2 regions of the Variovorax sp. HJSM1_2 genome follow, and region 2 is predicted to be linked to the other one. Evidence: predicted binding sites of a transcription regulator. Region 2 holds the regulator's gene; the other holds the start of a gene.
The links. Region 2 encodes FNR, which switches genes on or off when oxygen is low (the NO sensors DNR and NnrR bind a similar motif). Its sites were predicted from a motif close to TTGATNNNNATCAA; they were not measured.
Positions count from the first base shown of each region.

Region 1: a site for FNR is predicted at 5,123-5,136, ahead of ACFQ95_RS22355 (universal stress protein). Genes of this name have one in related genera too.

Region 1 is NZ_JBMOXA010000030.1:8,532-22,996, forward strand. It holds gene ACFQ95_RS22335 (aspartate aminotransferase family protein) at 1-1,232, opposite strand, end outside; gene ACFQ95_RS22340 (LysR family transcriptional regulator) at 1,395-2,288, shown strand; gene ACFQ95_RS22345 (D-amino acid dehydrogenase) at 2,285-3,631, opposite strand; gene ACFQ95_RS22350 (LysR family transcriptional regulator ArgP) at 3,732-4,649, shown strand; gene ACFQ95_RS22355 (universal stress protein) at 4,646-5,068, opposite strand; gene ACFQ95_RS22360 (SDR family oxidoreductase) at 5,178-5,930, opposite strand; gene ACFQ95_RS22365 (LysR family transcriptional regulator) at 6,076-6,984, shown strand; gene ACFQ95_RS22370 (metallophosphoesterase) at 6,994-7,827, opposite strand; gene ACFQ95_RS22375 (hypothetical protein) at 8,046-8,231, shown strand; gene ACFQ95_RS22380 (LysR family transcriptional regulator) at 8,249-9,250, opposite strand; gene ACFQ95_RS22385 (hypothetical protein) at 9,687-10,421, shown strand; gene ACFQ95_RS22390 (phosphoenolpyruvate carboxykinase (GTP)) at 10,595-12,463, opposite strand; gene ACFQ95_RS22395 (hypothetical protein) at 12,785-12,934, opposite strand; gene ACFQ95_RS22400 (threonine ammonia-lyase) at 13,010-14,248, opposite strand; gene ACFQ95_RS22405 (ATP-binding protein) at 14,408-14,465, shown strand, end outside.
Region 2 is NZ_JBMOXA010000001.1:162,204-176,668, forward strand. It holds gene ACFQ95_RS00730 (NrtA/SsuA/CpmA family ABC transporter substrate-binding protein) at 1-427, shown strand, start outside; gene ACFQ95_RS00735 (molybdopterin guanine dinucleotide-containing S/N-oxide reductase) at 435-2,822, shown strand; gene ACFQ95_RS00740 (methyl-accepting chemotaxis protein) at 2,803-4,350, opposite strand; gene ACFQ95_RS00745 (Lrp/AsnC family transcriptional regulator) at 4,618-5,103, opposite strand; gene ACFQ95_RS00750 (1-aminocyclopropane-1-carboxylate deaminase) at 5,241-6,257, shown strand; gene ACFQ95_RS00755 (hypothetical protein) at 6,266-6,700, shown strand; gene ACFQ95_RS00760 (universal stress protein) at 6,703-7,149, opposite strand; gene ACFQ95_RS00765 (chromate transporter) at 7,274-7,804, opposite strand; gene ACFQ95_RS00770 (chromate transporter) at 7,801-8,382, opposite strand; gene fnr (fumarate/nitrate reduction transcriptional regulator Fnr) at 8,623-9,387, opposite strand; gene hemN (oxygen-independent coproporphyrinogen III oxidase) at 9,600-11,000, shown strand; gene ACFQ95_RS00785 (HD-GYP domain-containing protein) at 11,126-12,487, shown strand; gene ACFQ95_RS00790 (sensor domain-containing protein) at 12,484-14,465, shown strand, end outside.

The DNA of each region.
Region 1 (14,465 bases), on a different contig from region 2:
CCCTTCTTCCACATCGCCATGGCAATCTCGTAGGGGCGGCGTGCGGGTTCGCCGGGCAAGGCGGCGATGGTGATGCCGGCGGCCAGGCCGAAGTTGCGGATGTCGGTGACGTGTTTCGCACCTTTGAGGCTGTGCACGGCGTTTTCAAAATGCGGCGCGATGGCGCGCACTTTGTCGACCATGTTTTCGCGCACCAGAATGTCCAGCGCGGCCAGGCCCACGGCGCAGGCCACGGGGTGGGCCGAGTAGGTGTAGCCGTGCGGAAACTCCAGCATGTAGTCGGGGCCACCCTGGTTGATGAAGGTGTCGTAGATGTCCTTCTTCACCAGCACCGCACCCATGGGTTGTGCGCCGTTGGTGATTTGTTTGGCCACGTTCATGATGTCGGGCGTGACACCAAACGCCTCGGCTCCGGTCATGGCACCCGCGCGGCCAAAGCCGGTGATCACTTCGTCAAAAATCAGCAGGATGTTGTGCGCCGTGCAGATCTCGCGCAGGCGTTGCAGGTAGCCCTGGGGTGGAATCACCACACCGGCCGAGCCCGCAAACGGCTCGACGATCACGGCGGCAATGTTCGAAGCGTCGTGCAGTGTGATGAGGTTGAGCAACTCGTCGGCCAGTTCGGCGCCCTGGGCCGGCATGCCGCGCGAGAACGCGTTTTTGGCCAACTGTGTGTGTGGCAGGTGATCGGCCGCAACACCTTGGCCAAACACCTTGCGGTTGGCGGCGATGCCACCGACCGAGATGCCGCCAAAGTTGACGCCGTGGTAACCCTTTTCGCGGCCGATCAGCAAAGTTTTGCTGGCCTGGCCCTTGGCGCGCCAGTAGGCACGGGCCATCTTCAAAGAGGTGTCGGCGGCTTCAGAGCCCGAGCCGGTGAAGAACACGTGGTCGAGGCCGTCAGGAGTGAGTTCCTTCAGCTTGTTGGCCAGCTCGAACGACAGCGGGTGGCCGAACTGGAACGCGGGCGAGTAGTCGAGTGTGGCCATCTGGCGCGTGACGGCTTCCACCAACTCGGTGCGGCCGTGGCCCAGGCCGCAGCACCACAGGCCGGAGAGTCCGTCCAGAATTTGCCGGCCATCGGCGTCGGTGTAGTAGACGCCCTTGGCGCCGACGATCAAGCGCGGGTTGGCTTTGAAGTCGCGGTTGCCGGTGTAGGGCATCCAGTGGGCGTCGAGCCAGGCGGCGTCGGTGCGCGGGGCTGCGAGGCGGTTGGCGTCGGTCATGTCCATGAGGGCTCCTGCGGGTGGTGTTGTGTCGGGGTTAAGAGTCAATCGAAGGATTTTGATGGGGCGCAATACTCTTATCTATAGATAATCATCACTGTTTAGTTGCGGGTTTATGAAAGTAATGAGGGTGCAGATTTGAATACCTTGCTGGGCCAGTTGAGCGACATGGATCTGCGCCTGCTGCGCGTGTTCAAGGTGGTGGTGGAATGTGGCGGCATGGCGGCGGCCGAGCTGGAGTTGAACATCGGCATCAGCACCGTGAGCCGCCACGTCAAAGACCTGGAAACCCGGCTGGGCCTGACGCTGTGCCGGCGCGGCCGGGCCGGTTTTGCGGTCACACCCGAAGGCCAGCAGATCTACGACGAAACCCTGCGCCTGCTGGCCGGGGCCGATGCTTTTCGCCACCGCGTGGACGAAATCCACCAGCGCATGGGCGGGCAATTACACATTGCGGTGTTCGACAAAACCGCAAGCAACCCCGAAGCACGGCTGGGCGAAGCGATTGCGCGTTTTGGGCTACTGGCGCCCGAGGTGGCGCTGAACTTACACGTGGCGCCTATCAACGCCATCGAGCGGGGTGTGATGGATGGACGCTTCCAGATCGGTGTGGTGCCGGGCCACCGCAACTCGGACAGCCTGAGCTACGACGACCTGTTTGGCGAAACCATGCACTTGTATTGCGGTGCCACACATCCCCTGTTTGCGGCGGATCACGCAACGCTGGAGTGGACGCACATTCGCGCGCACGCGTTTGCCGGCCTGGGCTACCACTCGCCCAACATGGAAATCAGCCGCCAGGTGCACCTGCAGCGCACGGCCACGGGTTTTGACCAGGAGTCGATTGCCACGCTGATCTTGTCCGGCCGCTACCTGGGTTTTCTGCCCGAGCATTACGCCGCAGGTTTTGTGCAAGCCGGGCTGATGCGCGCCGTGCGCCCGGCGCTGTTTCGCTACGACTGCCGGTTCTTGAGCATTGTGCGGCGCTCACCCGAGCCGTCGCGCGTCACGCTGGCGTTTCAGGCCTGCCTGCGCGAGGCGCACCGCCTTGAGAGTGCCTAAGCGGTGATCGGCCGCATGGCGTGCCGGGCGCGTTCGAAGCCGTAAAAGTTGAACGGCATCGCCGGTAGTTCACCGCTGAGCAGCGCCGCCATGGCCTTGCCCGAACCCGCGCCATGGGTCCAGCCCAGCGTGCCATGGCCGGCGTTGACCCACAACTTGCCGACCTTGGTGCGTCCTATATAGGGTACGTTGGTCGGGGTGGCGGGGCGCAGCCCGGTCCAGAAGCGTGGCTGGCCGCCTTCGGCCTCGCTGCGGGTGTCGCACACGCCGGGCAACACGGCCTCGATACGCTCGGCCAAAAGGCGGCAGCGTGCCTGGGCCAGGGGGGTATTCAGCGACAGGTCAAAACCGCCGAGTTCAATCGTGCCGGCCACGCGCAACTGGTCGCCCAGGCGGCTCATGGCGCATTTCACTTCGTCGTCTATGGTTGACACCATGGGCGCCAGTTCGGGGCGCAGCAGTTTGAAGGTGGCGCTATAACCCTTGCCGGGGTAGATGGGCAAATCCACGCCCACACTGCGCAGCAGCGGCGCGGAGTACGAGCCGCAGGCCACCACCACGGCATCGGCCTTGAGGGTTTTGACTTGTGAATCAAATGTGCCCCCAGCGCTTGCTGCATTGGCGCGCACAGCTACGGATTCAATAGCATTTTGCGCGCGGTTGAGCCGCACCACGTCGTGGTGGTACAAAAACTCGGCACCACGCGCGCTGCAGCGCTGGGCCAGCGCTTGGGTGAAGACCCGGGCATCGCCGCTTTCGTCGCTGGCGGTGAACGTGCCACCGACGATGCGCTGGCCAAAGGGTTTGAAGGCTGGCTCTATGCGCAGCAGCTCGTCGCGGCTCACCACCTCACGCGCCACACCGAATTTGCGCATCAGGGCGGCGGCGTCGCCGGCGGCGTCAAAAGCCTTTTGCTCGGTGTAGTAATGGGCGATGCCGCGCTCCAGCCGGTTGTAGCTGATGCCGGTCTGGCGCACCACGTCTTTCAGCGCCTGGTGGCTGTAACTGCCGAGTGCCACGATCTGCTGCACGTTGCGTTCAAAGGCCGTGCCGTTGCATTGGCTCAGAAATTGCAGCCCCCAACGCCATTGCTGCCAGTCGAGTTGCGGACGGAACAACAGCGGTGCGTCGTTGCGGAACATCCACTTCAGGAGTTTGCCCGGCGCGTCGCGGTTGGCCCAGGGTTCGCAGTAGCTGACGGAGATCTGCGCGGCGTTGGCAAAGCTGGTTTCCAGTGCGGCATCGCCCTGGCGGTCGACCACGGTGACTTCGTGGCCCCGTTCGAGCAGATGCCAGGCGGTGCTGATGCCAATGATGCCGGCGCCCAAGACGATGATTTTCATAGACCGAAGTGTGATTTGACGGCCCGAGAATTAACAGCAGAATTAAACTAATTATGAATTTATCAGTCGGCCTAATAATCCAAGCGGTGTTCAAGCCCTTATGAGTATCTTTGACCCGGACGCGTTGGAATGCCTGGCCGCGATTGTGGAAGAGGGCGGTTTCGAGCGCGCGGCGCAGCGCCTGAACATCACGCAGTCGGCGGTGTCGCAGCGCCTGCGTTCGCTGGAGGCGCAGGCCGGCACGGTGCTGATCGTGCGCAGCCGCCCGCTCAAACCCACGGCGGCGGGGCGCTTGCTGCTGAAACACACCAAACAGTTGCGCCTGCTGCGTGCCGACCTGGAGCGCGACATGCAAGACCTGGCGCCGGGCCTGGCCGGGGGCACACGCGACGAAGAGCGCATTTCGATTGCCATCAACGCCGACAGCATTGCCACCTGGGCCATGGGCGCGTTGGAAGGCATAGTGCAGCAGGGTTTTCCGCTGGAAATCATTGCCGACGACCAGGACTTCACCCAGGAATGGCTGCGCGAAGGCCATGTGATGGGCTGTGTCACCACGCTCAAGCAAGCTTTGCGCGGCTGCCGTGTGGCGCCGCTGGGGTCTATGCGTTACGTGGCCGTGGCCAGTGCAGATTTGGTGCGTGACAAGTTGGCCGGCAGCCAACTCACGCCGCACAACTTTCGCCGTGTGCCGTTTGTCGCGTTCAACCGCAAGGACGATATGCAAACGGAATTTGTCGGCGCCGCGTTTGGCTTGAAGCGCGTGGCGCTGAACCAGTTGTTTGTGCCCAGCTCAGAGGGCCAGGTGCGTGCCGTGCTGGCCGGCTGGGGCATCAGCGTGGTGCCCGAACTGCTGGTACGCGGTCTGTTGGAGCAGGGTTTTCTGGTGAACGTGCTGCCCACGCACCACCAAGCGGTGCAGTTGTACTGGCACTGCTGGAACCTGCAGTCGGATGCCCTGGACAGCCTCAGCGACGCCTTGATCGACGCCGCTGCGGCCGCCCTGGGGACACACTAGCGAACCACTAGCACCGGCACCTCGGACTTGGCCAGCACCTGGGTGGTGACCGAGCCCACGACCAGTTTCGCCAGCGCGTTGTGGCCGTGTGAGCCCATCACCACCAGGTCGAATTTTCCGGTGCTGACGGCCTTGGAAATGACATCGGCGGTGGAGCCGACCTTGTAGGCCGACGTGGCGTCTATGCCTTTTTGCGCCAGGAATTTGACAACCGGCTTCAGCACCTTTTCGGCTTCTTCTGCGTGGTACTTGGCGACCTCTTCCGAACCCAGGGCGGCTTTGGCGCGTGGTGGCAGGGCCGTCTGCGCGTTGAAGGCCGTGAATTGCGAACTCTGGCCGAACAGTTCAGGGTGGGTGACCAGATAGGCCAACATCTTCTTGGTGTACGGACTGCCATCCACAGCGAGCAGAATCTTCATGCAAGGTCTCCCAGGTTGAAAGCAACAGTGTATGCATGCTGACGGATGGTCGCCTTAATACTGGTCAAACTTGTAAGGAGTTTTGCTGCAACCGGCTTGCAGCTTGCGCTCAGAACTCCTGCACGGTGGGGCGCAACACGATCTCGCTGATGTCCACTTCAGCGGGCTGTTCCACTGCATACACAATGGCGCGGGCCACGGAATCGGCGGGGATCTGATTCGCTTCGTAGAAGGCGGCGACACCTGCGACGGCATCCGCATCCGTGCTGCCGTGTTTCAGTTCAGACTCCACCGCGCCGGGCGAGACGATGGTGGTGCGCACACCGGCTGGCGCCTCGGTCCGCAAACCTTCGGAGATGGCGCGCACGGCAAACTTGGTGGCGCTGTACACGGTGCCAATGGGCGTGAAAACCTTCAGTCCAGCGACCGAGGCGATGTTGATGATGTGGCCGCTGTTCTGTGCGGTCATGGTGGGCAAGACGGCGGCAATACCGTGCAACACACCCTTGATGTTGACGTCGATCATGCGGCTCCACTCGTCCACCTTGCCCTTGGCAATCGGCGCCAGCGGCATGATGCCGGCGTTGTTCACCAACACGTCGATGCGGTCAAAGCGCTTGAGGGCGGCGTCGGCCAGGGTCTGCATCTGGTCCATGTCGACCACGTCGGTGGCCACGGCGATGGCCTGGGCGCCGCTGGCTTCGAGTTCTTTGACCAGGGCTTGCAGGCGGTCGGTGCGGCGCGCGGCCAGCACCAGGCGGGCGCCGCGTGCCGCCAAAAGGCGGGCGCTGGCTTCACCCAGGCCGCTGCTGGCGCCGGTGATGATGACGACTTTGTTTTCGATGTTGCTGGTGATGTTCATGGTGATTCCTTAATCGGTTGATGGGGTTTGTGCGGCACGGGTTGAATTCTGAAATTGGGCCGGTGATCCGTAAATTGACATGCCGCGAGTTCAGAATTCCAAAAAATGGCACACTGAAGCCTCCCCCCGTACCTTGATCCCCACCATGTCCAACCGTCTGGAAGCGCTGCGCATCTACTGTGTTGCGGCCGAAACCCGCAACTTTCGCGAGGCGGCAGCACGGCTCGCGGTATCACCCCAGGTGGTGACGCGGGTGGTGAAGGAACTGGAGGACGAACTGGGTGAGCCGCTGTTCCATCGCAGCACACGCGGCGTGCAGCTCACCACCTTTGGCGAACAACTGGTGCCGCGTGCGCGTGAAGCCGTGGGCGGGGTGGACGGCTTGTTTCACCGCAGCGACCGGCGCACCGCATCGGCGCATGCGGGGGTGGTGCGTATCGCTGCGCCCACCTTCATAGGCCGGCAGTTCGTGCTCGGCCATTTGTCGGCTTTGTCAGCCCAGCATCCCGGCCTGGTGCTGGACATGCGCTTGTCCGAAGCCATTGCCGATGTGGTCGACCAGCAGATCGACGTGGGTGTGCGTATCGGCTTCATGCGTGACAGCCGGTTCGTGGCGCGTCCGGTGGGCAAGGCCGACTTTGTGGTGGTGGGCGCGCCTGCGCTGTTGGAACGTGTGGGTCAACCCAGCAGCCTGGAGGAATTGTTTGCGCTGCCCACTACCGCCCTGGTTGACCGCAATACCGGCAGGTTGTGGCCCTGGTTGTTCAAGGGCGGCCGCCAGATGAGTCCCAGTGCTCCGACCTTTGTGACCGACCATGCCGAGGCCGAATGTGAGGCGGTATTGGCCGGCATAGGCTTTGGCCAGCTCACGGCCTTTTTTGCCGAACCCTACATCCGCGCCGGACGCCTGGTGCGTTTGTTTGATGAGCAAGCGCCCGATCCTTGGACGTTGTTTGTCTATCGTTCGCAGCGTGCGCCTGTGCCCGCCCGGGTGCGTTTGGTGTTTGATAGCTTGATCGAAGCGCTGACCGGCCTGGGTGAATCGACCGCTTAGAACAGATTTTCAGACTTCGACCACGAAATGGTCCTGGAAGGCCACTTGTTCCCCTTTGGCGGCATAACCCAGGGGGTTGGCCACGACGCGGCAGCGGTGTTCGCCTGCGGCCGTGGCCTGCGTCACGGTGTAGTCGATGGGGCAATGCAGGTGGCCGTGTATCCATAAATCGGCCTGGGCAAATAAGCTGTCCAGCGCATTGCAGAAACCGGCGGTGCCCGGCGTTTCGCCATAGCGTGGATCGGCGCTGCGCAAACTGGGTGCGAAGTGGGTGACCGCCACGGTGGGCCCGGCGTGTGGGGTGTTCAGCGCATCCACCAGCCAGGCCTGGCACTGCAGCGCCAGTTCGCGCATCTCCTGCGCCAGCATGGGCTGGCCTTGCAGCAGGGTGGTGTTTTTGCGCAGGTAGTAGTTGGCCGCGCGAAAGGCCTTGTCGCGCTGGCGCAGCAGGTCGGGCAGGGTCGTCGCGCGGCTGGCGAGCGCGTCAAAGTCGCTCCACAAAGTGGTGCCGACAAAACGTACGCTGCCGATGTGCACCACCTGGCGCTCCAGCCATTCAATGCCCAGATCAGCACACAGACTGCGCAGCCGGGTGGTGGTGGCCTCGAATTCCAGGGCATCGAATTCATGGTTGCCCGGCACATACAGCGTGCGCGGCCAGGCCGGGCCGTTGGCTGCTGGTGAAAAACGGCGCAGGCCAAAGTCGTCTTCACGCAGGCGTGAACGCTCCTGGTACGAGCCAATGTCGCCGGCCAGCACCAGCACCTCCACGCCCGCAGCGATGCGCGGCTGGTAGTCCGGCGCCTGTTCAAGATGCAGGTCGGACAGCAGCTGGATTTTCATGTGAGTGGCGGGTTAAGGTGTTCAAAGGCGGTGTGGCGGGGGCCACACCGCAGTTTAGAGGCGGCGTGACAAATGCCGCACAAAACAGCTTCTGAGGTGGCGTGAAGGTGCGATGTTTGAGGTTATGCGCAAGCTGCATAGATCGGCTATTGCTTTTCTAGGGTTAACCCTTATTCTTCAAACATCGCAGTTTTAGCTGCTTAGACCGAGAGTCCACCATGTTTGATTTCATCGCCAAAGTGCAACCCCTGAAGTTCTTTTTGTCCAATAGCAAGGCCGCACCTGCGCGCCAGGACGTGGCCAACAACTTGTTTGAATCGGCCGACAACCGCGCCGGTCTGGATCCACGCCACGCGGCCGAACTGCGCGACGCAGCCCGCGCCTACCTGAGCGTTGTGCGCTGAGCGCAGACGTTCTGCCACTAGATCTTCAAGTCCATTTGTTCGCGCCACTCCGGCGTTCCGGCGGCAAATGCCTGGCGCGCAGAGCGGGATAAGGCGTCACGCAACCAGGCGTGCCCGCCACTGTGTTCATGGCGCAGGTGCCAGACGGCATCAACATGCACCGCCGGTACCGCAAACGGCAACTCGCGTTGCACCAATCGCGTGGCAATGCCGGTTTCCTCCACAAAGTGTTTTGGCAGCACGGTCAGCAGGTTGGAGTTGAGCACCACCCGTCCGGCGGTGAAAAACTGGTTCACCGTCAACACCACACGCCGGTCACGCTTCAGGCGCTCCAAGGATTCGTCGATGAAGCCGTAGGGCCGGCCCGAAAAGCTCACCAGCAAGTGGCGCGCGGCGCAAAAACGGTCCAGCGTGAGCGGGCCGTCGGCCAGCGGGTGTTCGCTGCGCATCACACAGACATATTGGCCGTCATACAGGCGAAGGGTGGCGAAGGTGCTGCTTTTGCCAACCTGCGCACGCGCCGTCAAATCGGCCACCATGGCGGGGAAGAAGCCCACGGCCAGGTCGGCCGAGCCTTCTTCCAGCAGTTTGCGTGGGTCGCGCGTCGTCAACGGCACGACGCGCAGTGAAATACCGGGCGCTTCGTTTTCCACTATGCCCACCAGACCGGGAATCAAGGCGGCGGCGGTGGCATCGGCCATGGCGATCACAAAGGTGTCGTCGGCCTCGGCGGGCACAAAGTTTTGCGGCGTGAGCGACTGCTGCAGTTGCAGCAGGGCATCACGTACCGCCGGCCACAACACCACGGCGCGCGGTGTGGGCTCCATGCCCTGACCGCTGCGGCGTACCAATTCATCGCCCAAAGCCTCGCGCAGGCGGCGCAGCGCATTGCTCACGGCCGGTTGTGTCAACGACAGGTTGTGTGCGGCGCGCGTCAAGCTGCGCTCGGACATGATTTCGTTGAAAACCCGCAGCAGGTTCAAGTCCAGGGTGCGGAAATTCGGCTCATGAGGCGGCATGGCGGGCAGCTGTGGTTTTGAGGTTGTGAACGATTTCACGAATAAAGATGCGATGTCGGACAACAAGCTTGTGGTTAATCGACAAATTAGAGTTTCGACTCCAGCTCAATACATGCCATGACCCGCCATGAGCTGCTACCGAATAGACCCCGGTGATGTTGCGGCGCATCATTTTCAAAGGGGTTTGTTCATCTAAAAAGATAGCGTCTATCGCTGTCCAGATAAGCAAAATAGCTCAATCCAGTGCTTTCTGATTGTTCTCTTGTGCAGCAGCCATACGTTTCTGAGCCCAGACGTCACAGTGTGAAAAATTACCAATACATCACCATTGTGAATGAATTCCATCACAAAGATAAAGTGGAAAATTACTAGGGGTAACCCTAAGATTCAGCCATCCCAAGCCCTTTGGCAGGGATAAACGAAAAGGAAAAATATCATGACCAGCTTTGTCCACACCAATATGTCCACCGTGCACCCTGGCGTTGCACGTGCGGAATCGGTCTACGCTGCAGCGCGTGAGCTGCGTCAGGGAGGCTTCGACAGCGCCAAGGGTCTGTCGGCCGTTTTGTTGGCTGCTGTTGTGGCCGCTTTTATGGTGGTCGCCGACAAGATGGTGGACACCTGGGCCGAAGGCCACTTGTTCACCGCTTGGGTGATCATGTGGGCCGTGGCTTTTGCCGCCCTGGCACTGAGCGCCGGTACCGTGCGCCGCGTGGCCAATCGTGTTGTCGCCGCCGCTGACGGCTGGTCGCGCCGTGTCGCTCAAGAGCGTGCCGATCAACGCCTGTGGGAAACCGCACAACAAGTGCCTGCCGTCATGGAAGACGTGATGGCCGCCATTGCCCGCAGCAACGTGGCCGCTCCAGCGATTGCCCGTAGCGCCGTCCAAGTCCCTGCTTCCGTGGCATCGAGCTTCTCGTTGGCCAAGGTGGTTGCCGAATGGCAAGCCAAGAACGCCCGTGCCCGTGCCGACGCCCGCCTGTGGCAAGTGGCCCAGCGCGACAGCCGCGTGATGGCCGACCTGATGGCCGCGCAAAGCCGTAGCGAACTGGCCACCAGCGAAGTTGTCGCCGCCAAGCCTGCTGCACCCGCTGCTTTCAAAGTAGAAAAGGCCGCCGTACAGCGCGACATCCTGTACACGCGTCACCCCAACTTCGCGTATTACGCTTGATTGTCTCCGTGCCCCTTACGAGGGGCATCTTCAAAAGCTGCCTGTTGGCAGCTTTTTTTATGCAGAAAAGATAGCTGCCTGCGCTTTCTGGCTAAGCCCTGGAAGCTTATTTCTCAACAATCTTGCGCGCACAAAAAAGCCCGGACCAGCCGGGCTTTTGAGCGTGAAGGCGATCAGGCGGCCAGGCCGGCTGCGAGCTTCTCTTTGGTTTGCACCAGTTCGGCCGGCAGGTGGTAGGCCAGTTGCTGGAACAGCTCGGTGTGCAGGTCCAGCTCTTTGAGCCAAGCCGCGCGGTCAATGCTGGTCACGGTGTCGAACTGGGCAGGCGTGAAGTCCAGGCCGGTCCAGTTGATGTCGGCGTAGGCTGGGCTCACACCGAAGATGTGTTCGCTGCCGGTGTTGGCGCCTTCGATGCGGTCGATCATCCACTTCAGCACACGCATGTTTTCGCCGTAGCCGGGCCAGACGAACTTGCCGTCGGCACCCTTGCGGAACCAGTTGGTGGTGTAGATCTTGGGCAGCGTGGCGCCCGAGGCTTCGAGCTTTTGGCCCAGCTTGAGCCAGTGCTGGAAGTAGTCGGCCATGTTGTAGCCCATGAACGGCAGCATGGCGAACGGGTCGCGGCGCACCACACCTTGTTGGCCAGCGGCGGCGGCCGTGGTTTCGGAACCCATGGTCGCGGCCATGTAGACGCCTTCGGTCCAGTTGCGCGCTTCGGTCACCAGCGGCACCGTGGTCGAGCGGCGGCCGCCGAAGATGAAGGCGTCGATCTTCACACCCTTGGGGTCGTCCCAGGCTTCGTCGAGTGCCGGGTTGTTGATGGCGGCCACGGTAAAACGTGCGTTCGGGTGCGCCGCCTTGGCGCCGGTTTCCTTGGCGATTTGTGGCGTCCAGTCCTTGCCTTGCCAGTCGATCAGGTGCGCGGGCAAAGCCTTGCCGGCGACGTCATCTTCCATGCCTTCCCACCAGACGTCGCCGTCATCGGTGAGTGCCACGTTGGTGAAGATCACGTTCTTGTCCAGGCTGCGCATGCAGTTGGGGTTGGTCTTGTAGTTGGTGCCGGGGGCCACACCGAAGTAGCCAGCCTCGGGGTTGATGGCGCGCAGCGAGCCGTCGGCCTGCGGCTTGATCCAGGCGATGTCGTCGCCGATGGTCGTGACCTTCCAGCCTTCGAAGCCGGTGGGTGGCACCAGCATGGAGAAGTTGGTCTTGCCGCAGGCGCTGGGGAAAGCCGCTGCCACGTGGTACTTCTTACCCTGCGGATTGGTCACACCCAGGATCAGCATGTGTTCGGCCAGCCAACCCTGGTCGCGGCCCATGGTGGAGGCGATGCGCAGCGCAAAACACTTCTTGCCCAGCAAGGCGTTGCCGCCATAACCCGAGCCATAGCTCCAGATTTCGCGGGTTTCGGGGTAGTGCACGATGTATTTGGTCTTGTTGCAAGGCCACTTCACGTCGGCCTGGCCGGCTTCCAGCGGCGCGCCCACGGTGTGCACGCAGGGCACGAAGTCGCCGTCCACACCCAGCACGTCGTACACGGCGGCGCCCATACGCGTCATGGTGCGCATGTTCACGGCCACATAGGGGCTGTCGGACAGTTCAATGCCAATGTGGGCAATGGGCGAACCCAGCGGACCCATGCTGAAAGGCACGACATACATGGTGCGGCCCTTCATGCTGCCCTTGAACAGCGGGGCCAGCGTGGCGCGCATTTCGGCGGGTGCCATCCAGTTGTTGGTCGGGCCGGCATCTTCCTTCTTTTCAGAACAGATGTAGGTGCGGTCTTCCACACGCGCCACGTCGCTCGGGTCGCTCTGGGCGAGGAAGGAGTTGGGGCGCTTGGCCGGATTGAGCTTTTGGAAGGTACCGGCGTCGACCAACTGCTGGCACAGGCGTGCGTACTCTTCTTCGCTGCCATCACACCAGTAGATGTCTTTGGGCTGCGTCAGTGCGGCCATTTCGGCGACCCAAGCGATGAGCTTGGCGTTCTTGACGTATTTGGGTTCGTTCAGGGTCAGGCCCTGCATCGTGGGTGCGTTCATCGGTAAAGCTCCAAAGTAAAAAATCGTCTTGTCAAAAGCAGCGTCAGCCCAGGGGCGCGATGCAGTCTTTGAAAAGACGTCTCTTGGCGTACGGTGTCTCACCTGATCCAGGCACCTCAAGGCCGATTTTAGGGAGTGGTTCTAAAGTTACCAAACGATTACAGGCCAACTTTATGCAAAACATGCATCATGTTATGTGTGTTGGTATGCGCTGCTGTAGGCCAAAAGCGCGTTTGGAAAACGCTTTCTGGAGGCCAAACGACAAATGCCGGTGACCTTGCGGTCACCGGCATTTAGGTGAAAGTGGAAGCGGGTTGGCGCTTACGCCATGAAGACGGCGATAAACGCGAGCAAGAAGATCAAGACGCCGCCTACCACGGGCAAAACGATGGGGATCAGCGGCACGATCGCCTCGATGGCGTCTGCGGGCTGATGCTCGGCTGCGCTGTGGTGCTGCGTGGGTTCGGACATGGCGACTCCTTTTCTGCTCTTTTGCTTGGATTTGTCTGTGCGACAGATTCTAGTGGTGCTTCTTCACCCGCCAAGTCATATTTGTTCATTGGCTTCAAAACCGGCGGCGCGCAGCGCCTGCAGAACCTCTTGCACATGCGCGCGGCCGCGGGTTTGGATCACCAGTTCAATGTCCACGTTCTGCGCCGACAAGGCGGTGAACGCCCGCTGGTGGTGCACTTCGTTGATATTGGCCCCGGCCCCGGCCACTGTCGCGGTGATTTTGGCCAGCGAACCCGGGTTGTCGCGCGCGCCCACCCGCAGCCGTGACAAGCGCCCTGCGCGCACCATGCCGCGCTCGATGATGGCGGCCAGCAACAATGGGTCGATGTTGCCGCCGGACAGCACCAAGCCCACATTCTTGCCGCGAAACCGCTCCGGATATTTAAGCAGCGCGGCCAATCCTGCCGCCCCCGCGCCTTCGACCACCGTTTTCTCGATCTCCAGCAGCATCAAAATGGCCTGTTCGATGTCGCCTTCATCCACCAGCACAAGATCGTCCACCAGTTCGCGGATGATGTCCTGGGTGAGTTGTCCGGGCATGCCCACGGCAATGCCTTCCGCAATGGTGCTGCTACCCTGGGGAAGGGCTGTGCCCTTGATCGCGTTCACCATGGCCGGAAACTGGCGGGTTTGAACACCGACGATGTGTATTTCGGGTTTCAAGGCGCGGGCGGCTGTGGCAATGCCGGCAATCATGCCGCCGCCGCCGACAGCGATCACCAGCATGTCGAGCTGCGGCACCTGCGTCAGCATCTCCAGCCCGACCGTGCCTTGGCCGGCGATGATGTCGGCGTCGTCGTAGGGATGCACAAACACCAGGCCGTCGCGCTCAGCCAGCCCATAGGCGTGGCTGCGGGCTTCTTCCAGTGTGTCGCCGTGCAGCACCACTTCGGCGCCAAAGCCGCGTGTCCGTTCCACTTTGACGCCGGGGGTGAAACGCGGCATGACGATCACCGCACGCAAGCCCAGCCGTTGGGCGTGGTAGGCCACCCCTTGGGCGTGGTTGCCGGCGCTCATGGCCACCACCCCGCGTAGCGCTGGTGTGTCTGGTGCGGCGCCACTGATACGCGCCGCGTCGGCGTCGGCCAGTTGTACCAGTTTGTTGCAGGCACCACGCTCCTTGAACGAGGCGGTGAACTGCAGGTTCTCGAACTTCAAAAACACTTCTGCGCCGGTGATCTGCGAAATGGTGCGCGAGTCGACGCAGGGCGTGTCCAGAATCTGTCCCTTCACGCGCAGGGCGGCGGCGTGGATATCAGCAAGTGTGGTCATGGCGAGGAGTGTGACAAATTTTTGCGCTGGCACGATGATGACATGCCCGTTTGACACCGTCGCCGCTGTACCCCCGCGAAATTCTGCGCAGCATCTTCCCAAGGGTTGCGCCCTGCGTTATGGTGCGGCCAACGTATTCCGTTCCTGGGAGCACTTTCCATGGTGAAACGCTCGATATCGACCGCTGCTGGCGCCCTGCTCATTCCCTCGCCCGGAT
Region 2 (14,465 bases):
GGGCAAGGTGGATGCGTGGTCGATGTGGAGCCCGGGTGTGGACATTGCACGCGCCGAGTACCAGGCCCACGACATCTTCTTTGAAGGCAAGGACCTGGACTTCGGCATCGACTTCAGCTCCTGGCTCACCACGCGCAAGTTCTCCGAAGAAAACCCCGACCTGGTGCGCGCCGTGAATGCGGCCTTTGTGGAGGAGGGCCAATGGGCCTCGGCCAACGCAAAAGAGGCTGAAATCATCAACCAGAAAGAAGGTGGTTACTCCGACGACGTGCGCAACACGCTGGCGGGCCTGAAGCGCAGCTACGACTTCCACGCCATCGACGACAGCAAGTTCGTCCAGGGCCTGCAGTTCGCCGCCGACTGGTTGGCGCAGCGGCAGATTCTGCCCAAGAAGGTGACGGTGGCGGACCAGCTCGCCAAGCTGTAAGACCTGCATGTCGGACTCTCTCCCGAACGATACTTCCACGTACACATCCACGCATTGGGGCGTTTACCGCCCGGTGGTCGAGGGTGGGCGCCTGCGTTCTCTGGAGCCCGCGCCCTGGGATGCGGACCCGTCACCCATAGGCCAATCCATCCCCGAGGGTATTCACGCACCCGCGCGGGTGCGCAAGCCGGCGGTACGCGAAAGTTATTTGCGCGCCGCACGTGCGGGCCATGCACACAGCAGCCCGCGCACACGCGGCCAGGATGCGTTTGTCGAAGTGGGCTGGGACGAAGCGCTGGACCTGGTGGCCAGCGAATTGCAACGCGTGCGCCAGCAGCACGGCAACAGCGCTATTTATGGCGGCAGTTATGGCTGGTCGAGTGCCGGGCGCTTTCACCATGCGCAGGGCCAATTACACCGCTTCTTGAATGGCTTTGGTGGCTACACCTACAGCGTGGACACCTACAGCCTGGGGGCGGGTCGTGTGTTGCTGCCACATGTGGTGGGCCCCACCGACGCCTTGCTGCAGCAGCACACCGCGTGGAGCGTGCTGGCCGAGCACTGCGAATTGTTTGTGGCCTTTGGCGGCCTGCCGCTGAAGAACGCGCAGGTCAGCCCCGGTGGCGCCAGCGACCACCAGTTGCGCAGCGCCCTGGCGCGTATGCAGGCGCGCGGCACACACTTCGTCAACATCAGCCCGCTGCGCAGCGACCTCGACGGTGTGGCGGGCGCCGAGTGGCTGCCGATTCGCCCCGGCACCGATAGCGCCCTGATGCTGGCGTTGGCCTATGTATGGATCAGCGAGGCATTACACGACACACAGTTCCTGGCCAGCCACACGGTAGGCTTTGAGCGCTTTGCGCCTTACGTATTGGGCCACACCGACGGCGTAGCCAAAACTCCGAGCTGGGCCGAGGCACTCACCGGCATAACCGCCGACAGCATCGTGTTGTTGGCGCGGCGCATGGCGGCGCACCGCACGCTGGTAAACAGCGCCTATGCCTTGCAGCGCGCGCGCCATGGCGAGCAGCCGTTCTGGATGACGGTGGTGCTGGCGGCCATGCTGGGACAGGTGGGTTTGCCGGGTGGCGGCTTTGGCTTGGGCTACGGCTGCATGAACAACACCGGCAGCGGGCGCTCGGCGTTTTCCGGCCCGCGTTTGCCGCAGGGCGACAACCCTGTCAAAACCTATATTCCGGTGGCGCGTGTGGTCGACATGCTGCTGCAGCCCGGCGCCGCATTTGACTACAACGGCAAGACGCTGCACTACCCCGATACACGGCTGGTGTATTGGGCGGGCGGCAACCCATTTCACCACCATCAGGATTTGAATCGCCTGGTGCAAGCCTGGCAACGGCCCGAAACCATCGTTGTGCACGAGCCGTTCTGGACCGCCACCGCGCGCCACGCCGACATCGTCTTGCCGGCCACCACCCCCATGGAGCGTGACGACATTGGCAGTGCTGCGAGCGACCGCTTCATGGTCGCCATGAAGGCCGTGCAGCCCCCGGTGGCGCAGGCGCGCGACGACTACCAGATCTTTTCCGACCTGGCCCAGCGCCTGGGCTTTGGTCGCCGCTTCACGGAAGGGCGCAACCCGCAGCAGTGGCTGGCACACTTGTTTGAGGGCTCACGCACACGCGCCCAAGCGGCTGGCATTGCGTTGCCCGCGTTTGAAGATTTTTGGCGCGAGGGCTTGTTTGAAATTCCCTTGCCGGAGCGGCCCACGGTGTTGCTGCAGGACTTCCGTGCCGACCCGCTGGCGCACCCGCTGCCCACACCTTCGGGGCGTATCGAGATCTACAGCGCCACCATCGCCGCGTTTGGCTACGACGATTGCCCGGGCCACCCGGTTTGGTTGCAGGCACCGGTGCCAACACACGCCCTGCACCTGGTGTCTAACCAACCCCTCACCCGCCTGCACAGCCAGTACGACCACGGCAGCGTCAGTATGCAAAGCAAGATCGCCGGGCGCGAGCCGCTGACCCTGCACCCGGCCGATGCCGCAGAACGTGGCATCAACGCCGGTGACGTGGTGCAGGTGTTTAACCACCTGGGCGCGTTTCTCGCCGGTGCGCGGCTCAGTGAAGACGTGGCGCGTGGTGTGGTGCAAATTGCCACGGGCGCCTGGTACGACCCTTTACACGACTCTTTGGTCGACCCGTTAAATGCCAGCACACCCGGCCGCCTGGACGTGCACGGCAACCCCAACATGGTCACGCCGGATGAGGGCAGCTCGCGTTTATCGCAGGGCTGCGCGGCGCAGTCGGCACAGGTGGAGGTGCGCTTGTGGACCCAAGCTGTGCCACCCGTGTGTGTGTTTGCGCCGCCGCGGTTTGCCCAGGAGCGCGCCTCGGCTGGAGCCGCTGTCGAGGCTACTGAGGCGACAACTTGAACACCGCCACCGTGTTCACCAGTTCTTGCGATTGGCTGCGCAAGCTGCTTGCGGCGGCGGCCATTTGTTCCACCAGTGCCGCGTTCTGCTGCGTCACCTGATCCATCTGTGTCACGGCATCACCGATCTGCGAGACACCCAGGCTTTGTTCGGTGCTGGCGGCGCTGATCTCACTCATCAGGTCGGTCACGCCGCGTATGCTGGTCACCATCTCTTGCATGGTGCTGCCTGCGCGGTCCACCAGGGCATTGCCGTGGTCCACGCGGCCCACGCTGTCGTTGATCAGCGCCTTGATCTCCTTGGCGGCACCGGCACTGCGGCTGGCCAGGCTGCGCACTTCACTGGCCACCACGGCAAAGCCACGCCCTTGTTCACCCGCGCGTGCGGCTTCCACCGCGGCGTTCAAGGCCAGGATGTTGGTCTGGAAGGCAATACCGTCGATCACGTTGATGATGTCGGCAATCTTCTTGCTCGAATCGCTGATGCCACGCATGGTCTCGACCACTTCGCTCATCACGCTGCCGCCCTGCAGCGCCACGGTCGAGCTGCCCTTGGCGAGCTGGTTGGCCTGTAGCGCGTTGTCGGCGTTTTGTTTCACGGTGGCGCTCAGTTCCTCCATGCTCGCCGCGGTTTCTTCCAGCGCGCTGGCCTGGTTTTCGGTGCGCGCCGACAGGTCGTGGTTGCCCTGGGCGATTTCTTCACTGGCGGTGGACACGGCATCCGAGCCCAGGCGTACACGGCTGACGATGGTCGACAGGTTGGCCTGCATCTCGGCCAGACTTTGTAGCACCTGGCTGACCTCATCACGGCCACTGGTGTCTATGCGGCTGGTGAGGTCGCCGCGCGCCACGGCGGCAGATACCGCAGTTGCATGCGCCAACGCACGCGAGATGCCCTGGACCAGCACCACGCCGAACGCCACGGCTACCGCCACGCCCAACAGAATGCAGGCGATGGCGGTATTGCGAATGCTCTCGTAACGCGACACCGCCTTTTGATATTCATCCTCGGCCACATCGGTCTGCAGCTTCATCAGCGCATCGATGGACTGCTGCACACCTGCGGCTTGCGCCGCGACCTTGGTCTGGTACAGCGTCTGCGCTTCATCCAGGTCGCCCTTGCGCAGCGCCTCGGCCGTCGGGCCAATGCCGCCGCGTGAAAACGCCGTGGCGGCTTCGTTGAAGGCCTTGGCCAGGCGCTCTTCTTCGGGTGTCAGCGTGGTCGCCATGTAGTCTTTCCAGACGGCCAGGTTCTTTTGTACGTTGTCGCGCAGTTCCTTGCTGTTGCGCTCTATGGTGGTGTTCTCGGGCCGGATCAGCATTTCCATCACCAAGGCGCGGTTGCGGTTGATGATGTAGTTGATGTCGGCCAGTTGCTTCAGCGGCACCGTGCGGTCTTGGTAGACGGTGCGCAAACCTTCGTTCGATTGCTGGGTGCCGTAGAGGCCCAGCAAACCTATGCCTATGAGCAGCAAGGACAGCAACGCGATCAGAAACGACAGCCGGGTGGAGACTTTTAAGTTGTTCATAAGTGGGGATTGGGCCAAGGGTGAAACGCACACATCGATGTATGGCGTTGCATGGCAGGGTGTTGGGGCTGGGCCTTGAAAGGATGACGCGGTGTGTGTTGCCAAGCAAATGTGAATGAAGAGGTGCGTCGTTGATTGCCCTGCGCTTTCAATGGGTCAACGGCTTTTGGCCATTGCCCATGAATTCGGCTGCATGTTTGGCTTTTCTCCTGAGGCTTTTCGGCCTTAGAACGCCGAACTTGAGCCGACCACGCTCGACTCGTTGTGTCAGATCGGCAACTGCGTGGTCGACAACACTTGTTTCAACACCATGAAGGTGCGGATCTGCCGCACGCCCGGCAGATAAAGCAGTTGCTCGGCGTGCAGGCGGTTGTAGCTGTCGTTGTCGCGCGTGCGCAGCAGCACGAAGTAGTCGAACTCGCCGGTGACCACATGGCACTCCTGGCAGCCCGATACCTTTTGCACTGCCTTTTCAAACTCGGCAAACGAGGTGGGTGTGGAGCGGTCCAGCACCACACCAATCATCACCAGCGTGCCGCAGTCGAGTGCGGCCGGGTCTAGCAGCGCCACCACCTTCTTGATCAGCCCCAGGCTCTTCAAGCGCTCCACGCGCCGCAGGCAGGCCGGGGCGCTGAGGTTCACCTTGGCGGCCAGCGCCACATTGGAGACCGAGGCGTCGCGCTGCAGTGCGCGCAGTATGGCGCGGTCGGTACGGTCGAGCGCATTCTTGTCAGGCAATTTTGTTGTGCTCATGGCTTTTTAAGCGGAATAAAAGTACTTTAATGAAGAAAAAATCTCGCCTGAGTTTCGTTGAAGGCGCATATTTTGCAACCCTAAAACAAGGGCTAGCTCCTAGGATTCAAGCCATGTTTTGAACAAGGAGCACTGTCTTGAACCTGCAAAAATTTCCACGCTACCCGCTGACCTTCGGCCCGACACCGATTCAGCCCTTGAAACGCCTGAGCGCACACTTGGGCGGCAAGGTGCAGCTGTACGCCAAGCGCGAAGACTGCAACAGCGGACTGGCGTTTGGCGGCAACAAGACCCGCAAGCTGGAGTACCTGATTCCCGAAGCGCTGGAGGGTGGCTACGACACCCTGGTGTCCATAGGCGGCATACAGTCGAATCAGACACGCCAGGTGGCGGCCGTGGCGGCACACCTGGGCTTGAAGTGTGTGCTGGTGCAAGAGAACTGGGTCAACTACTCCGACGCGGTCTACGACCGTGTGGGCAACATCGAGATGTCGCGCATCATGGGCGCCGATGTGCGCCTGGATGCGGCGGGCTTCGACATTGGCATACGCAAAAGCTGGGAAGACGCGATGCAGAGTGTGCGCCAGGCGGGCGGCAAACCATTCCCGATTCCGGCCGGTTGCTCCGAGCATCCAAAAGGCGGGCTGGGCTTTGTGGCCTTTGCCGAAGAGGTGCGGCAACAGGAAGCCGAGCTGGGTTTCAAGTTCGACTACATCGTGGTCTGCGCCGTCACCGGCAGCACACAGGCCGGCATGGTGGTGGGTTTTGCGGCCGATGGCCGGGCCGACCGCGTGATCGGCATCGACGCTTCGGCCAAGCCGCAGCAGACCTTTGACCAGGTGCTGCGCATCGCCAAACACACGGCCCATCTGGTGGAGCTGAACCGCGACATCAGCGCCAAGGACGTGGTGCTGGACACGCGTTTTGGCGGGCCCGAATATGGCCTGCCAAACGAGGGCACCTTGGACGCTATTCGCCTGTGTGCGCGCATGGAAGGCATGCTCACCGACCCGGTGTACGAAGGCAAGTCCATGCACGGCATGATAGAGAAGGTGCGTTTGGGCGAGTTTCCTGCGGGCTCGAAAGTGCTGTACGCCCACCTGGGCGGTGTGCCCGCGCTCAACGCCTACAGCTTTCTGTTCCGCAACGGCTGAGCCGCGTCATGCAGCGGCTGCGCAGTGCCACAGTCGAGGGTTGTGGCACACACATGCAGTGGCTGTGCGAGGCCAATTTGGTGGACGAAGCCTTGCGCACAGCCGCCTTGTTGGAGCGTTCGCATGCGCTGGGTGTCGAGCTGTGGCGCGTGGACGATTGGGGCGCGCTGGTGGAAGATGGCATAACCAACGAGCGCTTGTGGCTGCAGGGCCTGCGCCCGCAGATCAACAGCCGTTTTGAGCGTTTGTTGCTCGCCACCCACGGGCCGATTCTGGCGCTGACGCGTGGCGAACGCGCCACGCCAGAATTGCTGCGGGCCTTTGCGCCGCCTGGCCGTCGTTATCTCAGTGTGGGCGGAGCCGATGCTGCCGCCATCGTGCAAGCCGCAGTGCGCCTGGCGCAAGATGATGGCGGCGAGTGGATACGCCTGGCCGTGACCTGAGCCTAGGGCCGCAGCACCAGCACCGGAATGTGCGAATGCGTCAGCACGTGCTGCGTCTCGCTGCCCAGCAGCAAACGCTTCAAGCCGTTGCGCCCGTGTGAGGCCATCACAATCAAGTCGCAGTTCTGGGCGGTGGCGGTTTTGATCACGGTCTCGGAGACCAGGTCTGACTTGGCCGTGAGCCCTTGCACCGTGACTCCGCGCTCGGCGCCTGCCGTGACCACGGCGCCCACCACTTGTTGTGCCGACTCCTGCCATTTCTTTTCGACATCGGCGATGGCGCGGGTGTCTATGGGTGCTGCACCTTCAAAGTAGCTTTGCGGATAGTAGGGCACGACCTTCAGCGCGATGAGTTCGGCCTTCAGGTCTGCGGCCAGCGCGATGGCGCTTTGCACGGCCTTGTCGGACAGCTCGGAGCCGTCGGTTGCCACCAGAATGCGTTTGTACATGGTGTGTCCTCCTTGGGTCTAGACACGCGGGCTTGCGTGACAAAAAGCATCATACGCAGCAACAGCAAATTTGCGAGCCCAGTGATGACCCTGGTTGATACAGGTCATGGCGCGCTAGAAAACGTCAACGCAGCGCCACCCAAAATACCAGCCCACCGAGGGCGAGTACCAGCAGCGGGCTGAGCCGCTTCCATGCCGCCAAAGCGATGGTGGAGAGGGCCGCCACCGACCAGGCCCAAACGCCGCCTTCGGCCGCACGCAACACCGTGCACGACGCGGCCAAAATCAAACCTGCTGCCACCGGCGCCAGGCCGGATTCAATGGCGCGTACCAGCGGTTTGCCCCGGTAACGCGACCAGACATGCGCCAGGGCATAGACCAACACCGAGCTTGGCAAAAAAATCGCCACCGAAGTGAGTAACGCGCCCCAGATGCCGGCCACCTGCCAACCCACCAAGGTGACCAACAAGGCGCCGGGCCCGGGGGTGATGCGTGACAGTGCGTACAGGTCGAGAAACTGTGCGTCGCTCATCCAGCCCTGCACGTTGACCGACTGGCGGTGAATGTCGGCCACGATGCTTTGGCCACCGCCCACCGTCAGGAACGACAGTGGCGCAAACACCGCCAGCAGGCTGCTCAATAGCTGCAGGTTCATGGCGTGCTGGCCTCGGCTGCTGCCTCAGCACGTATACGCCGCCATGCCAGCGTGATGGACAGCGGTGCCATCACCCCCACCACCCACAGCAGCGGCAGGCGCCAGAAGAAGATGGCGGCAAACGTGGCCAGCAAAATCAAGCTGCGCGCCCAGCCTTTGGCGGCATGCAAGGCCGCACGCAAGCCGGTTTGCAGCGACAGCCCCACCGCTGCTGCCGCAATGCCGGCCAGCACCACATGCACACCGCGTACATCGGCCACGTGAGAGAACACACTCGCCAAGGTCAAGGCCACCACCATGGGTGGCAACACGATGCCGCAGGCCGCGACCACCGCGCCGGCGCCGCCCAGCAGTTGAAAGCCAATCCAGATCGACAGGTTGACGACGTTGATACCGGGGAACGCCTGCGCCAAGGCCAGGCCGCTCAAGAATTCCTGCTGCGTGAGCCAGGCGCGGCGCTGCACAAACTCGCGCAGCATCCAGCCGCTGAGGCCGCCGCCGAAGCTGGTCAGGCCGATTTTGGAGAAGGCGAAAAAGAGGCTACGCAGCGTGGGCGCGGTGTCGGCTTGCAGAGGCATGGTCTGAGCGCTTAAAGCCTGTTCAAAATCTATTGAGGCCCCAATGGATTTTGAACAGGCTCTTACTGGGCAGAGTGGCGAGAAAAATATTCTAGGAGCGCTGAGCCATCTTCGCTGCGGCGCTGTTGCCCACGGTGTGTAGCTTTACATGGCGCTGCTGGCCGTGCTTGAAGAAAAAATGCCTTTGGCGCTTGGTGGAAAAGCGCAAGATGCTATTGAATTGGTAGCGCTAGCCTGCGCTTAGGATGCACAGCCTTGCAGGTTGACCAGCCGGTTCAGCTTGTCCGCATCCAGAATACGCACGTGCCGCTGTTTGACTTCAATCAGCCCGTTGTCGACCAATTTGGAGAAGGTGCGGCTGACCGTTTCGAGTTTCAGGCCCAGGTAGCTGCCGATCTCTTCGCGTGTCATGCGCAGCACCAGTTCGGATTGCGAGAAACCCCGCGCATGCAGCCGCTTGGCCAGGTTCAGCAAAAAGGCCGCCACACGTTCTTCGGCACGCATGCTGCCGAGCAGCAGCAAGACGCCATGTTCACGCACGATTTCGCGGCTCATGATGCGGTGCACGTGATGTTGCAGAGCGTTCACCTCGCGTGAGAGTTCGCCCAGGCGGTCGAAAGGCATTACACACACCTCGGCATCTTCCAGCGCCACGGCGGTACAGCTGTGCACTTCGTTGACGATGCCGTCCATGCCCATGATTTCACCGGCCATCTGAAAGCCGGTGACCTGTTCGCGGCCGTCCTCGGAGGCGACGACGGTTTTGAACACGCCCAGGCGTATGGCATAAAGCGAGGCAAAGCTGTCGCCCTGGTGAAACAAGGTCGTGCCGCGTTTGACCGTGCGGCGCGAGGCCACCACATCGTCTATGCGCACCAGTTCTTCGGCCGTGAGCTGAGCGGGCATGCACAGTTCGCGCAGATTGCAATTGGAGCAGGCGATCTGTATGGCGCCTGGCAGCGGTTGGGGCGTTCTATGGTGGCCAAGTGCGGGGTGGGATGACATAAATCAAATTTTGCGGCATTCCCAATGCTGCGGCACTGATATGGGTCAATAAGTTGCCGCTTGTGTCGCGGCACATTGTGTGCATACGGTCTATACGTCGCCATTTCCTCTAGGCCTTGGTTTTTTTCGCGCGTCGCCGGCGCAGAGAAGCATACGTGGCATTTCTTGAGGTTTGTTCGGCGTGACCTTTTGCTTGAACCGAGTGTTGTCCCATGAGCATGATCACACCCGAGGTATTGCGCCGCATGGATCAGCCAGGTCCGCGCTACACCTCATACCCCACGGCCGACCGCTTTGTCGATGGTTTTCAGCCAGCCGGCTTTATTGCCGCGTTGGCTCAACGGCGCGAGCATGCCAACGCGGGGCTGGTGCATCCGCTGTCGCTGTATGTGCATATCCCTTTTTGCGAGTCGCTTTGTTACTTTTGTGCCTGCAACAAAATCGTGACGCGACAACGCGACCGTGCCCAGGAGTATCTTGACTATCTGACGCGCGAAGTCGCCCTGCAGGTGGCGCACCTGGGGCCGGGACAGGCCGTGAGCCAATTGCATCTGGGCGGCGGCACGCCCACTTTTTTGAGCGACGAGCAATTGGCGCAGCTCATGCAGCTGTTGCGCGACAACTTTCGCTTAGCACCCGATGGCGAGTTCTCCATCGAGGTGGATCCGCGCACGGTGACACCCCAGCGCCTGGCCAACCTGGCCGCGCTGGGTTTTAACCGGCTGAGTTTTGGTGTGCAGGATTTCGACCCTGCGGTGCAACAAGCCGTGCACCGGGTGCAGGCCGCCGAAGAGGTGTTTGCCCTGGTCGCGGCGGCCAGGGCGCAGGGTTTCAAGTCCATCAACATCGATTTGATCTATGGCTTGCCGCGGCAGACCGCAGCCTCGTTTGCGCGCACCCTGGAGCAGGTGCGGCAACTGCGCCCGGACCGGCTGGCGCTGTATGCCTATGCCCATCTGCCCGAGCGCTTCAAGCCGCAGCGCCGCATCGCCCAGAGCGAACTGCCCGTGCTGGATGACAAGCTGGGGCTGCTGCGTCTGGCCTTGGACAGCCTGGTGCAGGCGGGTTATGTGCATGTGGGAATGGACCACCTGGCCTTGCCTGGTGATGCCCTGGCCGTGGCCAAGCGGCAAGGCCGGCTGCACCGCAACTTTCAAGGTTACAGCACACAAGCCCATTGCGATTTGCTTGGACTGGGGGTGTCGGCGATTGGCCGTATGGGCGCGCTGTTTACGGAGAACGCGCGGGATTGGGCGCATTACCGCAGCTGTATAGACCAGGGCCAACTGCCGATTGCACGTGGGTTGCTGTTGTCGCGCGACGATTTGGTGCGCCAGAGTGTGATCATGGCGTTCATGTGCCAGGGTGAGGTGCAATTTGAATCAATTGCCACAGCGCATTTCATTGACTTTCGGCGTTACTTTGAGCCTGAACTCGCGGTGCTGGCTGAATTTGAGCGCGATGGTTTGCTGGAAATGAATCTTGCAGACCAGGGCGCTATCCGCGTCACCGCCATTGGCTGGTATTTAGTGCGTACCATCGCCATGGTTTTTGATCGTTATTTGCAATTAGCGCGGGGTGAGGGACGTGAAAGGTTTTCGCGCGTGGTGTAAGCGAAGACCCTTGCAGGGCCAAAGAATTGACGCCTAAGCGACACTCGGGTCAAATTGGTAACAAGATGTCTTTGATTCGCGGCATAATCTTTTGATGCCACAACGCCCAAATTGCATCTTATTTTATGGATGTGCACCAATCAGTTTGGATTGATATCGGCCAACTTCGGCGTGGCATGTACATACAGCTCGACCTTGGGTGGATGGAACATCCGTTTCCGAAGGGCAGCTTCAAGATCGCTTCACACGAGCAAATTGGTGCGATCCGCTCACTCGGCTTGAGCCGGCTGCGTTATTACCCCGGCCAAAGCGACCCCGCCAGCGAAAGCGACTTTGCGGCTCTGCAGGAGCAACTGCCCCCGGGCATGACAGTCGCGCCCGATGAGGCGCCGGCATCCATTGGTGCCGAAGTCCCTGAACCTGCGATCGCTGCCGCCGCAACGCCTACCGTGACGCGTATGCAGGAAGTAGAGTGGTTGCGCAGCCAGCGCCGTGAGCAACTGGCCAACCAGCAACGCAGCCTGGAGCGCTGCGAGCGCAAGTTTGGTGAAGCCATGGTGCGCTTCCGCCGTCTGGCTGCTGCGGTCGGAGAGCAGCCGAAATCCGCCGCCGACCAAGCTGCCGAGCTGGTGCAAAGCTGCGTGGCCGAGGTTTTGGGCGCCGGTGATTCGGCGATTCGCCTGTTGTCCGAAACCATGGGCGACCGCAGTTCCGAGCATCCCGTCAATGTGATGGTGGTTTCGTTGCTGCTGGGCAAGGCGCTGGCATTGCCCGCCACCGAGCTGCAGTCGCTGGGTATGGCCGCGGTGTTGCACGACATTGGCAAGACGCAGGTGCCCGAGCGGCTGCGCGCCATGGACGAAAAGTTTTCCGCCAGCGAGCGCATTGGATACCGCGAGCACGTGGCCTTTGGTGTGGCGCTGGGCAAACGTATGGGCTTGGCGCCCGAGGTGCTGCTGGGCATGGCGCAACACCACGAGTTGGTCGATGGCTCGGGCTTTCCGCAAGGGCTGCGCGGCGAGCAGATGTCGCAGGCGGGCAAGATTCTTGCACTGGTGAATCTTTACGACAACCTGTGCAATCCTGCGCGCCTGGTGAATGCGATCACGCCGCACGAAGCCCTTTCGATGATCTTCGCCCAGATGAAATCCCGGTTCGACACCGCCACCCTGGGCGCTTTTATCCGCCTGATGGGGGTGTACCCGCCGGGTTCGGTTGTGCAATTGGTCAACGATGCCTATGGTGTGGTGGTTTCGGTGAACTCCGCCCGGCCACTGAAGCCGCGTGTGATCCTGCATGACCAGAATGTGCCACGCGCCGAAGCGCTGATCGTCGATCTGGAACAACGCCCCGATCTGGGCATACGGCGCAGCCTGAAGCCGGCGCAACTGTCGGCCTCGGTACGTGAATACCTGGCCTTGCGTCCGCGTGTTTGTTACTACGTCGAGCGCAGTGGCGGCCTGGACCGTTTGGGAAGCCAGGCGTGACCCTGCCGGCGTTGGGGAGCCTCATCGAGGCGATGCTGGATGCTGTGTGTGTGGTGGAGCCCGGCACGCTGCATATCCTGGCGGTCAACGACGCCGCGGTGCAACTGCTCGGTGCCGGCCGCTTGAGCCTGGTCGGCCGGGTGGTAACGGACTTCATGGTGGCACTCGAAGACCAGTTTTTCTGGGAAGAGGCGGCCACCGGGCACGCCGATGGCATCCACTCGGAGACCAAGCTTCTCACTGCGCAGCAAGAGCCTAGGCAAGTCGAGCGCCGTGTCACGCTGACCACCTTGTCCGATGGCAGTTCCGCGTTTGTGGTGTGCCTGCGTGACCGCAGCCAGCACCGCCGCATGGAAGACGAATTGGAGCTGGTGCTGGCGGAAATGCAGGCCACGCTGGAGGCCACGGCCGATGGTATTTTGGTGTGTGATCTGCACGGCAACACCACCGCCTGCAACCGCCGCTTTGCCGAGATGTGGGAAATGCCCGAGACCATGCTGCTGCGTCGCGACGACGACGCGCTGGTCTCGCACATGGCCGAATCCACACTCGATCCCGAGGCCTACCGCCAGCGCCTGGAGGGCTTGTCGCTGTCGCCGCTGACGGAAAGCTCCGACCTGCTGGTGCTGCGTGATGGCCGCCTGATCGAACGGGTGTCGCTGCCGCAGCACAACCAGGGCCGCGCCATTGGCCGGGTGTATTCGTTCCGCGACATCACCCAGCGTGTGGCATCGGAATCCAGCCTGCGCCTGGCTGCCAAGGTTTTTGAATCCAGCCTGGACGCGATTTTTATTGCCGGCCCCGACCATCGCATCGTGGCGGTGAACCCCGGTTGCCTGAGCCTGACGGGTTTGGCCGAAGCGGATGTGCTGGGTCAAGAGGCGCAAAACTTGTTCACGAGTTTGCACGACGCCGATTTCCTCGCGCGCCTGAAAGAGAGTTGGGTCGAGGATGGTTATTGGCAGGGCGAGACCACCCACGTGCGCCGCGACGGTTCCGAATGCGCAGTCAAATTGTCCTGGGTGGCGCTGCGCACCGACCAGGGTGAGGTCATGCAAAGCATTGGCTTCTTCAAGGACTTGACCCAAGAGAAGGCCAGCCAGAAACGCATAGAACAACTGGCCTACACCGACGCCCTGACCGGTCTGCCGAACCGGCTGATGCTGAGCCAGCATATCGAGTATGCATTGCGCATGGCGGCACGCGGTGGCGGCGAGTTTGCGGTGATGTTCCTCGATCTGGACCGCTTCAAGAACATCAACGATTCGCTGGGCCACCAGTTTGGCGACCGGGTGCTGATCCAGGTGGCGGAGCGTTTGGGCCACTGCCTGCGCGAGGTCGACACCTTGTGCCGCCTGGGCGGCGACGAATTTGTGATGCACCTGCACCTGGCCGATGCAGCCGCTGCCGAACGTGTGGCGCGGCGTGTGCTGGAGAGCCTGTCGCGGCCGTTTGCGGTGGACGAGTTGCAGTTCTCGGTGAGCTGCAGCATAGGTGTGGCCATGTATCCGAACGATGGCGCCACGCTGGACGAACTCATCAAGTGCGCCGATACCGCCATGTACCGCGTGAAAGACCGCGGCCGCAACAACTTCTGCTTCTACCAGCGGCAGATGAACATCGAGCTGTTGTCGCGTATGAAGATGGACCACGCCATGCGGGTGGCCATGGATACCGGCTTGTTCCGCCTGCATTACCAGCCGCAGGTGAGCCTGGACAATGGCCGCGTCATCGGTGTGGAGGCACTCATACGCTGGTTTGATCCGGTGCTGGGCCATGTGTCGCCGGGCGACTTCATTCCGCTGGCCGAAGAGAGTGGCTACATCGTCACGCTGGGTGCGTGGGTGCTGGCCGAAGCCGTGCGTCAGGCCGCGGTGTGGCAGGAGGCCGGCCGGCCCATGATGGTGTCGGTCAACGTTTCGGCGCTGCAGTTTCAGCAGACCGATTTTGTTGAGCAGGTGGCCAGCGTGTTGCAGGC